4 regions of the Halobacillus sp. ABD4_316 genome follow, and region 2 is predicted to be linked to each of the others. Evidence: riboswitches for the same ligand, from Rfam matches in the RefSeq annotation. Region 2 holds a riboswitch; each other region holds the start of a gene.
What was found. Region 2 has a riboswitch for S-adenosylmethionine ahead of ACXAJH_RS12090 (methionine ABC transporter ATP-binding protein). Riboswitches for the same ligand answer to the same signal wherever they lie in the genome.
Positions count from the first base shown of each region.

Region 1: it holds a riboswitch for S-adenosylmethionine, as region 2 does, so the genes downstream of both, ACXAJH_RS04475 (homocysteine S-methyltransferase family protein) here and ACXAJH_RS12090 (methionine ABC transporter ATP-binding protein) in region 2, are expected to answer to the same signal.
Region 3: it holds a riboswitch for S-adenosylmethionine, as region 2 does, so the genes downstream of both, ACXAJH_RS02025 (phosphoadenylyl-sulfate reductase) here and ACXAJH_RS12090 (methionine ABC transporter ATP-binding protein) in region 2, are expected to answer to the same signal.
Region 4: it holds a riboswitch for S-adenosylmethionine, as region 2 does, so the genes downstream of both, ACXAJH_RS10355 (acetyl-CoA C-acyltransferase) here and ACXAJH_RS12090 (methionine ABC transporter ATP-binding protein) in region 2, are expected to answer to the same signal.

Region 1 is NZ_JBSWZA010000001.1:821,496-825,054, forward strand. Features, by position in the region: gene ACXAJH_RS04460 (hypothetical protein) at 1-175, shown strand, start outside; gene ACXAJH_RS04465 (hypothetical protein) at 264-761, opposite strand; gene ACXAJH_RS04470 (DJ-1/PfpI family protein) at 811-1,434, opposite strand; SAM riboswitch class I at 1,785-1,889, shown strand; gene ACXAJH_RS04475 (homocysteine S-methyltransferase family protein) at 2,062-3,111, shown strand; gene ACXAJH_RS04480 (amidohydrolase) at 3,172-3,559, opposite strand, start outside.
Region 2 is NZ_JBSWZA010000002.1:1,041,976-1,045,534, forward strand. Features, by position in the region: gene gcvH (glycine cleavage system protein GcvH) at 1-315, shown strand, start outside; gene ACXAJH_RS12075 (toprim domain-containing protein) at 444-791, shown strand; gene ACXAJH_RS12080 (thioredoxin family protein) at 801-1,109, shown strand; gene ACXAJH_RS12085 (TlpA family protein disulfide reductase) at 1,242-1,661, opposite strand; SAM riboswitch class I at 1,760-1,860, shown strand; SAM riboswitch class I at 2,025-2,138, shown strand; gene ACXAJH_RS12090 (methionine ABC transporter ATP-binding protein) at 2,217-3,242, shown strand; gene ACXAJH_RS12095 (methionine ABC transporter permease) at 3,235-3,559, shown strand, end outside.
Region 3 is NZ_JBSWZA010000001.1:361,813-365,371, forward strand. Features, by position in the region: gene ACXAJH_RS02020 (sulfite exporter TauE/SafE family protein) at 1-658, opposite strand, end outside; SAM riboswitch class I at 756-858, opposite strand; SAM riboswitch class I at 1,056-1,170, shown strand; gene ACXAJH_RS02025 (phosphoadenylyl-sulfate reductase) at 1,258-1,986, shown strand; gene sat (sulfate adenylyltransferase) at 2,001-3,146, shown strand; gene cysC (adenylyl-sulfate kinase) at 3,152-3,559, shown strand, end outside.
Region 4 is NZ_JBSWZA010000002.1:674,512-678,070, reverse strand. Features, by position in the region: gene ACXAJH_RS10360 (lactonase family protein) at 1-855, opposite strand, end outside; SAM riboswitch class I at 1,259-1,363, shown strand; SAM riboswitch class I at 1,432-1,539, shown strand; gene ACXAJH_RS10355 (acetyl-CoA C-acyltransferase) at 1,611-2,765, shown strand; gene ACXAJH_RS10350 (acetoacetate--CoA ligase) at 2,786-3,559, shown strand, end outside.

The DNA of each region.
Region 1 (3,559 bases), on a different contig from region 2:
CATTTTTGTCGGCAGGTATCGAGGACTGGAAGACTATGTTCTTGAAATCGATGATCTACTTGTACCTGGGACAACCAGTTTCATTCCACTATGTGATGTAGGAAGTGTCGAAAAAGGCCTTCCGCTGCAGGAGGAACCTATGCAGATCAGCAAGGTCACCAGGGTGACAGAGTAAACGTATAGATCGACCCTCTCATTGAACAAAGAAAAGGGAGCCACTTTTATCGTGCTCCCTTTTTTTCGTGATGTAATCTGAAATGTCTTCACTCATCCTGATGCATTAGTGGCTCCAGTTCAGCTAGTAAGCGAGTGGTTTCATCCAACAGCTCTTGGTATTGCACAATGCCGGTGATCAATACGGCTGTGTAGACGCCTGTACCCAGTATAAATAAAACTCCCTTCCAAAAAGGATTCAGACTCGTATCCCTCTCTTTGATGCTGGATTTCAATCTTATAAGTTTAGATAGAGGGAAATAGAACAATAGCAGGATATAAGAAAGGAAGGCCGCATACATTTGTCTTAATTGTTTTTCATTCACCCAGAGATACGTCAGTTCTTCCGGCTTGTCCTCCAGCGACTTCCAGCTTATAACAGTTTGATGAACGGTGCTTCCTCTCCAATTATATTCTTCGACCCTCGTTGTCTGATCTCCCAACTCTTTGACGCCTACCCCAAAAGGAGCGGGAGTATCTCCGAATGATACGACATGATACACAATAAAGATAAGAATGATGAATAGAAAATGGATTGCTTTGTACATGCTCTCCTCCTCTCCCACCTTGAGACAACACTTTCATCTTCTATTGAATCTATTTCTCTAAGGTTTCCATCAATATGTAAAAGTACCGGGGATCACCTGTGTTGAAGTACGTATACCACGCTTCCAGGGTTCTTTCCGAAAAAACGTCCAAGTGCTTAAGTATAAGATTCGCAAATAAAAGGGCTCCTGCAGAGCTGGCTGTTATAAGGTTCTGATCCGCTACGGCCTTTACGTCCTTATAATAAGCCTCCCCATCATAGTTCGGACTGACCATTTTAAGATATTCAAGACTGTTGCTGGTATGGAAACGATTGTTTAACAAACCGGCTTCAGCAAGCATCGGTGTGGCCCCACAAATGGCAGCAACCGTCGCCCCACAGTCCAGAAGCTTCGCTGCTTTATGTATGATGGGTTGATGGATACATCGGTTCCACGTATCTGCTCCAGGCAGCAGCAAAACGGTCGAAGGAGAAAGGAGGATCTCATCCGTGGTTATATCAGGTGTAATCCTCATCCCTCCTTTTGTCGTAATTGTTTCTTTTCCTGCCCCTGCCACCTGAAGTGAAACATCTTCCCGTCTTCTTTTAAAGTACTGCCCCGAGTTCAACTCAGCGGTTACATAGCCAAGTTCCCAGTCTGCCAAGGTATCTAAAGCATAGACATAAACGTTCATTCTACCAACCTCCATTTTTTACGCACTTCCCACCACAACCCCTAAGACAGAAAAACCATTCCTGTTAAGACAGAACACATCGCCTGCTCCCCCATACAAAACCTTCTATAAGGGACTACGAAATGCCTTGTATAAAGTTTCATAATGAAGAGAACCCCTCCACCTATAAGTCTACGTTCATTTTCCCATTATCGTCGAAACGGCGCTGCCTTCTTAACTTCCGCTTTTAAATACCGGTGTATTTTTTCCGAAAATTCTATTGATTCTCACTATATTTTCCTGTAATGTATAACGCAAGCGAAAGGATACACGTTGATCAAACGGATCAGCTGCTTTAAAAATTACATACGAACTTATCCAGAGAGGTGTAGGGACTGGCCCTTTGATACCTCAGCAACCAGCCATTGGCACGGTGCTAAATCCAGAAGGCAGTTATACTGCCTTGAAGATAAGGAGTCTTAGATAAATGGAAGGCCCCTTATCAAAGGAGGTCTTTTTTTAATGGAAATATACACCACTTCTTCTGTTAAAAAGAGCTCCATCAGAATCTGTGAGTCAGCATATTCCTTTAGAAGGATGAGCTTTCTAATATATTTATTCAATACCAAATGGAAAGGTTGTTGTGAAATGAAACGATCATTAGAGCAGAGGTTACAGGATGGACCCGTCATTTGTGGAGAAGGTTACTTGTTTGAATTGGAGCGCCGCGGCTATTTACAAGCTGGATCCTTCGTACCGGAAGTAGCGCTGGATAACCCGGAGGCACTCAAACAGACTTATCGAGACTATATGCTTGCGGGCTCCGACGTTGTGTTAGCATTCACGTATAACGGTCACCGCGAAAAAATGAGAATTATTGGAAAAGAAGAATTACTGGAACCGCTCAACCGTCAGGCAATTCGTCTGGCTAAAGAGGTGGCTCAAGAGCATCCAGAGGAAGAAGCTCTTGTGGCTGGGAACGTTTCCAATACCAACCTGTTCAATCCGGATGATCCTGAAGCTGTTGAGAAAACAAGGAGCATGTTTGCAGAGATGATCGGCTGGTGTAAAGAGGAAGGTGTAGATTTCGTGAATGGTGAAACCTTCTACTACTATGAAGAAGCTCTGATTGCTCTTGAAGAAATTCAAAAGCAGGACCTCCCTGCTGTCATCACATTCGGTCTGATGGGGGAGAACGTCTTGCGGGATGGCTATGAAGTCGAAGAGGCCTGCCGCTTATTAGAAGAAAAAGGGGCGCTCGTTGTAGGAATGAACTGTTTCCGCGGTCCGGCAACGATGCAGCCGTACGTTGAGAAAATCCGTAAAACCGTGGACGGTTATGTTGGGGCCCTTCCAATCCCTTACCGGACAACGGAGGAGCATCCTACTTTCTTCAACCTGCCGGACGGTGGCTGTGCCTGCACGCTCCCAACGGAAACAACGTTCCCAACATCTCTCGACCCGCTCTATACGAACCGCTATGAACTGGCGGAATGGGCTAAGGAAGCTCACGGTATCGGTGTGAACTACCTGGGACTCTGCTGTGGAGCGTCTCCGGCTATGCTTCGTGAAGTAGTCGAAACTGTCGGACGCACAGCTGTAAACTCCACGTATTCACCAGATATGAAGAAACACTTCCTATTCGGCAGTGATGACACGCTGCAGGATCATATAACATCGTATAAAACAAAAGCCTAAGCAAAAAAAACGCCTGTCCTACTTGGACAGGCGGCTTTATTAAAACGAAAACGGCAAGGCTCACAATGCATTTGGATTCCCCTGGTTTTCTTCCCTTTTGTATAAGGTGCGTCCTTCCTTAATTGTTTCTTCAATCTGTATTTCTTTGATCTGCATGGGGTCTACTTGGAAGGGGCTCTGATCAAGGATGACCAAATCAGCTAGCTTCCCTGCATGAAGGCTTCCTTTTGTCTCTTCTTCTCCATATTGATAGGCGGCATGAATCGTAACGGCTTGAAGAGCTTCATACACGGTCGTACGCTGTTCTGCTCCAATCGTTACTCCTGTTCTCGTTTTTCTATTCACAGCACTCCAGATCGTTTGAAGCATGTTCGGCTTGATAACAGGAGCGTCCTGATGGAAATTGACAGGAAGACCTTTCTTTATGGCTGATTTAGCCGGACTGATC
Region 2 (3,559 bases):
AGAGTCGGAATCACGGATTTTGCTCAATCTGAACTTGGCGACATCGTTTTTGTTGAGCTTCCTGAAGTGGGAGAAGAACTAAAAACAGACGAGCCTTTCGGAAGTGTGGAATCTGTAAAAACCGTTTCCGAATTATATGCACCGATCAGCGGTAAAGTTGTAGAAGTGAATGAAGATTTGGAAGACAGCCCTGAGTTTGTGAATGAGTCTCCTTATGATAAAGCCTGGATGGTTGTTGTTGAACCAAGCGATTCTTCAGAAGTTGAGCAGCTGATGTCTTCTGAAGAATATGAAGCGATGATTGATGAAGATTAATCAAAACAAGTAAGCCCGTTGTACAGGCAGGACTGATGATTCCTTGTCTGACATGATCGTGCTTGATCTTAATCATGTTCAGACCATGCCATATGGCATGGTCTGTTTCTATATAGTAGGTGATGAAGATGGATGGAGAACGGATTTTGATTGTTGAAGGGATTACAGATAAGAAGAAATTGAACAAAGTACTGGATGAGAAAATCGAAATCATCTGTACCCATGGGACGCTCGGTATTGAGCGAATGGAAGAAATGATCTTTGAACATAACCTGGATGAACGATCGGTCTATATCCTTGTGGATGAAGATGATTCCGGTTTTAAACTACGGAAGATGCTGACAGAGGAACTTCCGCACGCAGAGCATATTTATATTGATAAAGCCTTTAGAGAAGTGGCGGCTACTCCCGAGCCGGAACTCGCCCGTGCCCTGTTAAGCCGTCATTTCAGCGTGAAGTCGATGTATTTAATTTAGGAGGAAGCTTTGCAGAATTTAATACAAAATGAGGCAGCCTGGGTGCTGTCCTCGGATGAAAAAACGATGACATTTATTCACAGCCCTTTTTGCGGGACGTGCCACCTTGCCCGCAAGATGCTGATAACGTTGGAAGAGATGTATAAAAAAACACTATTCTCGGAAATGAACGCCTCTCTGCATCCTGCATTGATGGAACAATATCGAGTGGAAAGTGTTCCATGCCTCTTGATTACCCATAAAGGAGAAGTTCTTGAAAAGGTCTATGCTTTTCAATCCGTCCCACACATGTATGAAAAGATCATTCCCTATCTATAACCCGCCTTTATTCCCCGGGAAATGACAAGATAAAAACGGTAAAAAACCCGTCCTGCATAAACAGGGCGGGTTTTATTCATCGGCCGTATGACCAGTGATAAGCGGGTGGGAGGCCTTCCGCTGTTTTGATGATTAAACAATTTCCCCCAGGGACTGGACGATATCGAGAAAGGAAGCTTTATCACCGAACGATTCGTGGACCCTGCCTTCCTGATCTATGATAATAGTGGAAGGGACGCCCTTGCAGCCGAACGTATCGTATAAGCTTCGCCCATCATCAATCAAGGTAGGCTGGTTAAGAAATTTTTCAGCATATTCCTTTCCGGCATCAGGGCTGCGTTCACGACCGGGAACGTTAATCGTAACCAGCTCCACTTTTTCTTTGTCCATCGTTTCAAAGAGCTGCTCTTTTTTAGGTAAGTCTCTCCCGCAGTCAGGACACCAGGATGCCCAGAAAGTCAGGACGATCACCTTTCCGAAATGGTCGCTCAGACGATAGGTGGAGGGCTGATTTATATAAGAAAGCTCAAATTGAGGAGCACGTTCCTTCATGATTTCATCTCCTTACTGTAAAAATATACCTGATTATTATCTTTGACGTCCGTATAGACTCCATGCTAACATAACATATAATTTCACAGCGACATCATAACTTATCCAGAGTGGTGGAGGGACTGGCCCTTTGAAACCCGGCAACCGGCAAAAGCACGGTGCTAAATCCTGCGGAGCGTAAAGCTTTGATAGATGAGATCCACTAAAGTCTCTTCTATTTTAGGAGAGACTTTTTTGCATATCCAGATGTTCTTCTTTTCTGAAAAGTGGCTCATTTATGTTGACACGCTGGTGGCAGAGTGCTAAAATCCACTTTGTAGTTATGAAATGAATTAAAGCAGTAATAATTTAATAAGCTAAAATCTCTTATCCAGAGTGGCGGAGGGACTGGCCCTACGATGCCCGGCAACCAGCAGGTGTAACCGACCTGTCAAGGTGCCAAATCCTGCAGAGCATAACAGCTCTGACAGATGAGAGAACAGAAGATACATTGTTATTGAAACGCCATTCTGTTCTCGAACAGAATGGCGTTTTTTGAATGGGAGGGAACACATCATGATTACAATTAAGGATCTTTCTAAAGTTTTTCAAACGAAGGATCGGGAAGTGAAAGCTGTTGATGGCTTAAGCCTTACAATAAATAAAGGGGAAATCTACGGTGTCATTGGTTATAGTGGAGCGGGTAAAAGTACTTTTATCCGGCTGTTGAACCGACTGGAGGATCCAACAGAGGGCAGCATCCACGTCGGTGATCAGGATTTAACGGGCCTCAGTAAGAATAAACTGCGTATCGCCCGCCAGGATATCGGAATGATTTTTCAGCACTTCAACCTGCTTTGGTCCAGAACGGTTTATGATAACATCGCTTTTCCGTTGGAAATTGCCGGTGTACCAAAGGAAGAACGGAGCAAAAGAGTGAACGAACTGATCGATCTGGTCGGTTTATCCGGCAGAGGAAACTCCTACCCATCCCAGTTGAGTGGTGGACAGAAACAGCGTGTAGGAATTGCCAGGGCGCTGGCCAACAACCCGAAAGTCCTCCTTTGTGATGAAGCGACATCCGCTCTGGATCCGGAAACGACAGACTCCATATTGGATCTTCTTGTAGACATCAATGAAAAACTCGGACTGACCATAGTTTTGATTACTCACGAAATGCATGTCATTCGTAAGATCTGTCATCAGGTGGCAGTCATGGAGCAGGGGAAAATCGTTGAAAAGGGAGATGTTCTGGACGTATTTCTTCATCCAGATCAGCCAGTGACGAAGAAATTCGTCGATCAGGTGATGGGTGATCAGGAAAAAGAGCACTCTCTGAAATTGATCAAAGATAAGTACCAGTCCGGAAAAATTGTCCGGCTGCATTTTGTAGGAGAGAGTACCAACCAAGCGCTGATCAGTGAGGTCTCCAGGAAGTTCGTCCTGGATGTGAATATTCTTCACGGGAAGATCACGCAGACGCAAAAAGGAGCTTACGGAACGATGTTTGTTCAGTTTGAAGGAGACGATGAGGAAGCAGCCCGGGCAATCGAATATATACGCTCGACTTCTGTGGAAGTGGAGGTGAACCCGGATGCTTAATGGATTACTGCCAAACGTACGCATGGAAGACATGATTACAGCAACAAATGAAACGTTGTATATGACTCTGATTTCCGTAGCCGGCACATTTATCCTCGGGATTCTGCTCGGCCTGCTGCTTTATTTATCTGGTCCGGGAGGGCTCTGGCAGAACAAAGTGGTCAATGCAGTGACAGCTTCTGTCGTAAACATTTTCCGTGCCATTCCTTTTATTATATTGATCCTGCTTCTGTTCCCGTTTACAGACTTCTTGATTGGAACGATCCGCGGTCCGAACGCAGCCCTTCCGGCGTTAATTATCGGAGGAGCTCCGTTTT
Region 3 (3,559 bases), on a different contig from region 2:
CTGCAATAACGCCACCGATCACAAAGGCGAGCACAAGCATCCAGCTCAGCTCTTCCCACCCAAGGAAGATCAGGAAGCCGGCCGTAGCAGATAAAGTAACGATGAATTCACTTGTATCTACGGTGCCGATGACTTTTCTGGGAAGGATTCCTTTGCTGGATAAGAGAACAGGTGTATTTACCGGCCCCCAACCCCCGCCGCCCACGGCATCAAGAAAACCGCCCAGAAAACCTAAGGGAAACAAGAAGCGCCGTCGAAATGGTCTTTTTTCTGTATGCAAGGGCTTCACTCGATTCATCAGTAAAAAGCGGATGACCACATAAACGCCAAGCCCTAGTAAAAAAACGGAAATGTACGGACGGATCAGCTCACCTGGAATCCAGCTGAGCAGAGCAGCCCCGGCAAAGGCACTGATCCCTCCGGGGAGAGCAAGAGTCAAAACGAGACGCTTATCCACGTTGCCGAATTTATAATGGGAAAACCCGGAAGCTGCCGTTGTAGCAATCTGGGACAAATGAATAGAGGCGGAGGCCACCGCCGGAGCCATTCCATAGGCGAGGAGGATGGTGGAGGAGCTTAAACCAAATCCCATTCCGAGGGCTCCATCCATCAATTGAGCAAAGAATCCAACCAGTGAAAATATAAGTAATTTCTTCATCGTACCTCTCCTTTTGATTAAACACATAAGATTACTTGGTTTTAACCATGAAGAGGCACAAAAAAACCTCTTCATCCAGAAGAGGTCAAGCTTCCTCTCCTTATCTTTCAGACCACCGTCTGCTGGAATGAGCACCTTTTCCAATGTGAGGTTGCTGCGGGATCATCAGACCAGTTTCCTCCCCCGGCTCTTTATAAGGATATATGTAGCCCGCGCTGAAAGCGGAATTCCTAAGTACATGAATAATATATTCAAAGCTAAAACATGGATGACGATTTGTCAATGGTTTACAATAAAATAAACAGAAAACTAGTAATATTTAAAATGCATGTTGACATATCTTTAAATCGGGTCTAATATTTGAATCAAATCTTTTGAACAAAATCTGGAAACATTTTTCTTATCGAGAGAGGTGGAGGGACTGGCCCTTGGAAGCCTCGGCAACGGATCTGTCGTCATGAACAGAAGCTGTGCCAATTCCAGCAGGTGATCAACACTTGGAAGGATAAGAAGAACGGTTGAATCATGTATAATGACTCTCCTTTCTTCTTACCATCAGAAGAAAGGTTTTTTTGTTGAAGATAAGAAAGGAGGAGCTTATGAATACGAGTGCACCGACATATGGAACATTCACCGGGGATCCTTTACTTCATATGGATATTGATGATGGACACAAAGGGGCAGAGAGTGTGATTCAATGGGCTTACGGGCATTATGGAAAACAGCTCGTTTATGCGTGCAGCTTCGGTGCTGAAGCGATCGTACTGCTTGACTTCATTGCAAAGGCACAGCCGGATGCCGACGTCGTTTTTCTGGACACTGGACTTCATTTCCAGGAAACCTATGATTTGATAGACAAAGTGAAAAAGAGGTATCCGGATTTGAACATCCATATGAAAAAGCCGGAATTGACAGTGGAAGAACAGGCAGAGGAATATGGTCCGGCCCTTTGGAAAAGGAATCCCGACCAATGCTGTGCCATCAGAAAAATCAAACCGCTGGAAGAAGCCCTGACAGGAGCGGCGGCCTGGATGTCGGGATTAAGAAGAGAACAATCTGCAAGCCGGAGTCATACGAACTTCGTCAACAAGGACGAACGCTTCCAGTCCATCAAGGTATGCCCCTTAATTCACTGGACATGGGAAGACGTATGGACTTATATCCGACTAAATAGCTTGGATTACAATGAATTACATGACCAAAGCTATCCAAGTGTCGGCTGCATCCCCTGCACAGCGAAAGCGCTGGATGACGGCCGTTCAGGAAGATGGCAGGGATTTGATAAAACCGAGTGTGGACTCCACACAGCGGGAGATACGAAACAATAAAGGAGAGATGAATGATGTCCATTATTCAACCGCATGGCGGGCAGTTAATCAATCGTTTTACAGCACAGCCGGATACGCTTCCGGAACAAAGGATCGAGCTTGATGCGATGGCGTTGAGTGATATCGATTTAATCGCTAATGGGGCATACAGTCCGCTTCAAGGATTTTTAACAAGGGAAGATTATGATCACGTCGTTGAAAATCTTCGTTTGAAAGACGGCACTCCCTGGAGTCTCCCGATCACACTGCCTGTTTCTGAAGAGCAGGCCCGTTCGTTACATGGTCAAGCGGCTCTTGTGAAAGATGGGGCAATCTACGGTGTGATCGAAATCGAAGACATTTACAAGCCGGATAAACAGAAAGAAGCTGCAAAGGTTTACTTAACGACAGAAGACGCTCACCCGGGGGTCAGTAAACTTTACAAGCGCCCGGATTATTATGTCGGTGGCAGAATTGAAGTATTCCATCGTCCGGAGCGGGAGCATTCAGACCATTACTACCTTGATCCCGAAGAGACAAGAGAACGATTCCAACAGGCCGGATGGGAAAAGGTTGTCGGTTTCCAAACGCGTAATCCTGTTCACCGTGCTCATGAATATATCCAAAAAGCGGCCCTGGAAAGCGTAGATGGACTATTTCTGAATCCGCTCGTAGGAGAAACGAAAAGCGACGATATCCCGAGTGATGTGCGCATGAGAAGTTATGAGGTACTCTTGGATGAATATTATCCGGAAAACCGGGTGACGCTGGCTGTTTTTAATGCGGCCATGCGCTATGCAGGCCCGCGGGAAGCCATCTTCCATGCGATTGTCCGGAAGAATTTCGGCTGCTCCCATTTCATAGTCGGGAGGGATCATGCAGGTGTCGGCGATTACTATGGTACATATGACGCTCAAAAAATCTTCAGCCACTTTGAAGAAGGAGAGCTGGAAATAACCCCGGTCTTTTTTGAGCACAGCTTCTACTGCAAAGCCTGTGAAGCAATGGCTTCTCATAAAACCTGCCCCCACAGCAAGGAGCATCACGTAATTTTATCAGGAACAAAAGTGCGCGAGCTGCTTCGGAGCGGCCAGAAACCACCGAAAACGTTCAGCCGTCCGGAGGTCGTGGAAGTGCTGATTGAAGGGCTTAAACAACAGACAGCGGATGTAAAGGGGTGAATGGAATGGCAACGAATTTAACATGGCATGAAGCTGCCGTCCAAAAAAAGGATTACCGGAGTAAAAATGGTCATTTCAGTGGTGTGCTCTGGTTCACCGGTCTCTCAGGGGCTGGTAAATCCAGCATTGCCAACCATTTGAACCGCCTTCTTTTTGAGCACGGCATCCAAACCTACCTGCTTGACGGGGATAACGTTCGTCATGGATTAAATCGGGATCTTGGTTTTTCTGAAGCCGACCGGACAGAGAACATCCGTCGGATCGGTGAAGTATCCAAATTGTTCACAGACAATGGTTCCATCGTTTTGACGGCTTTTATTTCTCCATACAGGGAGGACCGTGACCGGGTCCGATCCCTTTTGGAAGAGGAAGAATTCATGGAAGTCTTTGTCGACTGTCCTGTGGAGGAATGT
Region 4 (3,559 bases), 370 kb from region 2:
CTCTACAAAAGTAAGTTTCCCTGTATCCTGGTTAACTTCATAAACAGCGATGGAATTATGCCCGCGGTTGCCGGCATAAACAAACTGTCCATCCGAGGAAATATGAATGGCACTGCCATCATTGGTTTCATCAAAGTCCTTAGGGATCGCCGCAATGGCCTGCTGCTCGGTGAAGCTGCCGTCCTTTTCATCATAATGAAGGACAAGCACTTCTGAGCTGAGCTCCGTCATCACGTAGGCATACTTTTTGTTCGGGTGGAAAGTAATGTGACGCGGACCGGAACCCGGTTTCGTGTTGAACACCTGCACCTGGCTCAACTCGCCATTGTCTACGGCGTAAGTAATAACACGATCGCTGCCAAGGTCAATCGCTATCACGTATTTTTCATCAGGGGTAAAGCCTGCATAGTGCATGTGCGGCTTTTCCTGACGCTCATGAGGGCCGGTACCTTCATGCTCCACGATTGAAACTGCAGGATTCAACGATCCATCTTCATTCGTCAGGTAGGAGACCACTTCTTTTGTATGATAGTTAGCCGTGACAACATTGTTATTCAAATGATCCACGCTCACGTGACACGGCGGAGAGCCCGCAGCTGTCTGAGCGTTTAATTTTGTGAGTTCTCTCGTTTCTTTATTGATGGAAAAGGACGTGACGCCGCCGCTTTCCCCGTCTTTAGAAACCGCATAAAGATTTTTTTGATCGTCACTTACTGTAACGTACGTAGGGTTCTGCAGTTCTGCAGCCAACTGAACGTTTTTCAGTTCCTTAGCATCTGTATCAAGGGTGAACTGATAGACGCCTTTACTTTCCTGTTTGGTGTACGTACCGATGTAACCAACATATTCCGGCATAGTAAAACTCCTTTATTGAATAGTATCAGTAATTACCATACCCATTATCTCATAAAGACAAAAGAGGCTGAATCATTATCCATTTATGAATATCGAAAGTTATTAAAATCTCTGCTCATAGATCTAAAAGCAGCTCTACCTGTAAGGTATCATCTAATCAGTGAAACGTTATGTAGCCGCAGGAACCATCGGAGAATGGATGATGGACGAATTGATAGATGCCTTCATTTTTCTCGTGAAGTGCCCCGCATAATTGAAAGAATCGGCAAGCCCTAATGTTAAAGCGGTTCACACGTTCACCACCAGTCACAGAACAAAATGAATTTTCTAACTTTTCTATCAAATCCATTGACACCTATCCTTTCCCCTGCTAACATGGCACTTAACCAAATAAAGGAAGAACATCTTATCCAGAGAGGTGGAGGGACTGGCCCTGTGAAACCCGGCAACCGCTATGTGCATAGCAAGGTGCCAAATCCTACTGAGTGAATGCTCAGGAAGATAAGAGATGCTTACAATCTCTAACCTCTCTATCTTTGATAGAGAGGTTTTATATGTTTCCAATTGAATACCGATTTCTTATCCAGAGAGGCAGAGGGACTGGCCCGTTGACGCCCGGCAACCAGCAAGCAGACGCTTGAAAAGGTGCTAATTCCTGCAGGAGATGATCCTGGAAGATAAGAAGAGCCGAGAGCCCTCTTCTTATTTTTGTGAAGAGGGCTCTTACTATTATAAAAACAGGAGTTGTTCCATATATGACGACAGTACTTCTAGACGGCATCCGCACCCCTTTCGGTAAGTGGAAAGGGGCTTTAAAAAAGAAATCCGCAGGAGAACTTGGGTCTCATGCGCTGAGCGCTCTATTAGAGAGAAATCCGATCGCGAAACAAGCCGATGGTGTCCTGCTCGCCCTAGTGATTCAGGCGGGAGGCGGCCAAAATCCTGCGAGACAGGCCGCTTATCAGGCGGGGGTGGATATCGGTACGCCCGCTATCACACTGAACAATGTCTGTTTGGGAGGCATCGCTACAGTTACCGACGCCTCTCGCAGGCTGCAATTGAAGGAAGGAGAGCTGTACATTGTCGGCGGATTCGACTCGATGACGAACGCTCCTCATACCGCTCCTGTCCGAGCTTCCTCCGGACTTGGTCACAGCCTGCTGAAGGACACCTTACTGAACGACGGGTTATGGTGCGCCTTGAGCGATGTATCGATGGGAGCTCTCACCGATGAGAAAAACCGCTCCTTCGACATCAGCCGGGAGGAACAAGATGAATACGCCGCCCTTTCCCAGCAGCGGGCATCAGACGCTCAGGAAAATGGCTGGCTGGATCCGGAAATCGCTCCTTTTACTGAACGACTCGCAGAAGATGAAGGCATCCGTAAAGGGACGACAACCGAAAAATTATCAAATCTCTCTCCCGCCTTTTCACGCGAAGGCACGATCACCGCAGGCAATGCCTCTCAAATGACGGATGGCGCGAGCGTTGGGATCGTTACCACGAAGGAAAAAGCGGAAGCCCTCGGTCAACAGCCTCTGGCGGAAATCATCGACTGGTCAGAGATTGCCGGACCGGATCCGAGCTTACAAACCAAACCATCACAGGCCATTCAGAAGCTGTTAGACAAACACCAGTTGACCACGGACGATATCGATTTGTTTGAAATCAATGAAGCCTTTGCCAGTGTCGTGATTGCCAGCTGCCAGGAACTTGGAATTGATTATGACCGCGTCAATGTGAACGGCGGCGCGATCGCTCTCGGCCACCCTTTAGGCGGGACAGGATTCCGGCTCGTTCTGACGCTTGCCCATGAACTGAAACGACGCGGCGGAGGGAAAGGCATCGCTTCCCTTTGCGGCGGTGGCGGCCAGGGGATGGCCCTGTTGATCGACGTTCCCCATTCATAATTCGAAAGGAGACAAGTCCCATGAATACACCCATTACCGCTCAGCGTTCCCCTTACCTGTGGGAACCATCAAACGAACGCATCGAACAGTCGCATATCAAAGCTTTTGCTGACTATACCAATCAGGCGCTTTTCCCTTATGAACGGTTCCACCGCTGGTCCGTTTCCCACCTTTCCGAGTTTTGGTCAGCCGTATGGGATTACGCAGGGATCATTGGAGAAAAGGGAGACCGTGTGTTTGTTCCCGGTCCTTCGATGCCGGATAGTGCATGGTTTCCGGAGGCCCGCTTGAATTTCGCTGAAAACCTGCTGCGCGGTTCGCTTGACCGGATCGCGGCCTATGAAGCGAATGAGGAAGGCCTCACCCGAAGCATCACGCTGCAGGAACTGAAACAATCCGTTGCCAAAGCCCAGGAAGGGTTAAAACAATTAGGTGTCCAGGAAGGTGACTGTGTCGCCGGCATCACGACGAACGATATCCAGGGACTCGTCGCCCTGCTTGCCACGACATCCTTAGGCGCCACCTGGACGTCGTGCTCCCCGGACTTCGGAACAAAAGGAATCGTCGACCGCATTGGTCAGGTGAAACCGAAAGTATTGATCGCGGCACTCTCCTATCAATATAAGCAGAAGCCCTTCGATATCGAAGATAAAATTAAGCAGACGACCGAGCATCTGGAAGGACTATCCGCGGTCGTCACGTTCGGAGGAGAAACGTCGATTGAAGACATCCATACTCTATCCTGGGACGAATTGTGCCGCAATGAAGCCGAAGAGCCAGTGTTTCAACCCGTT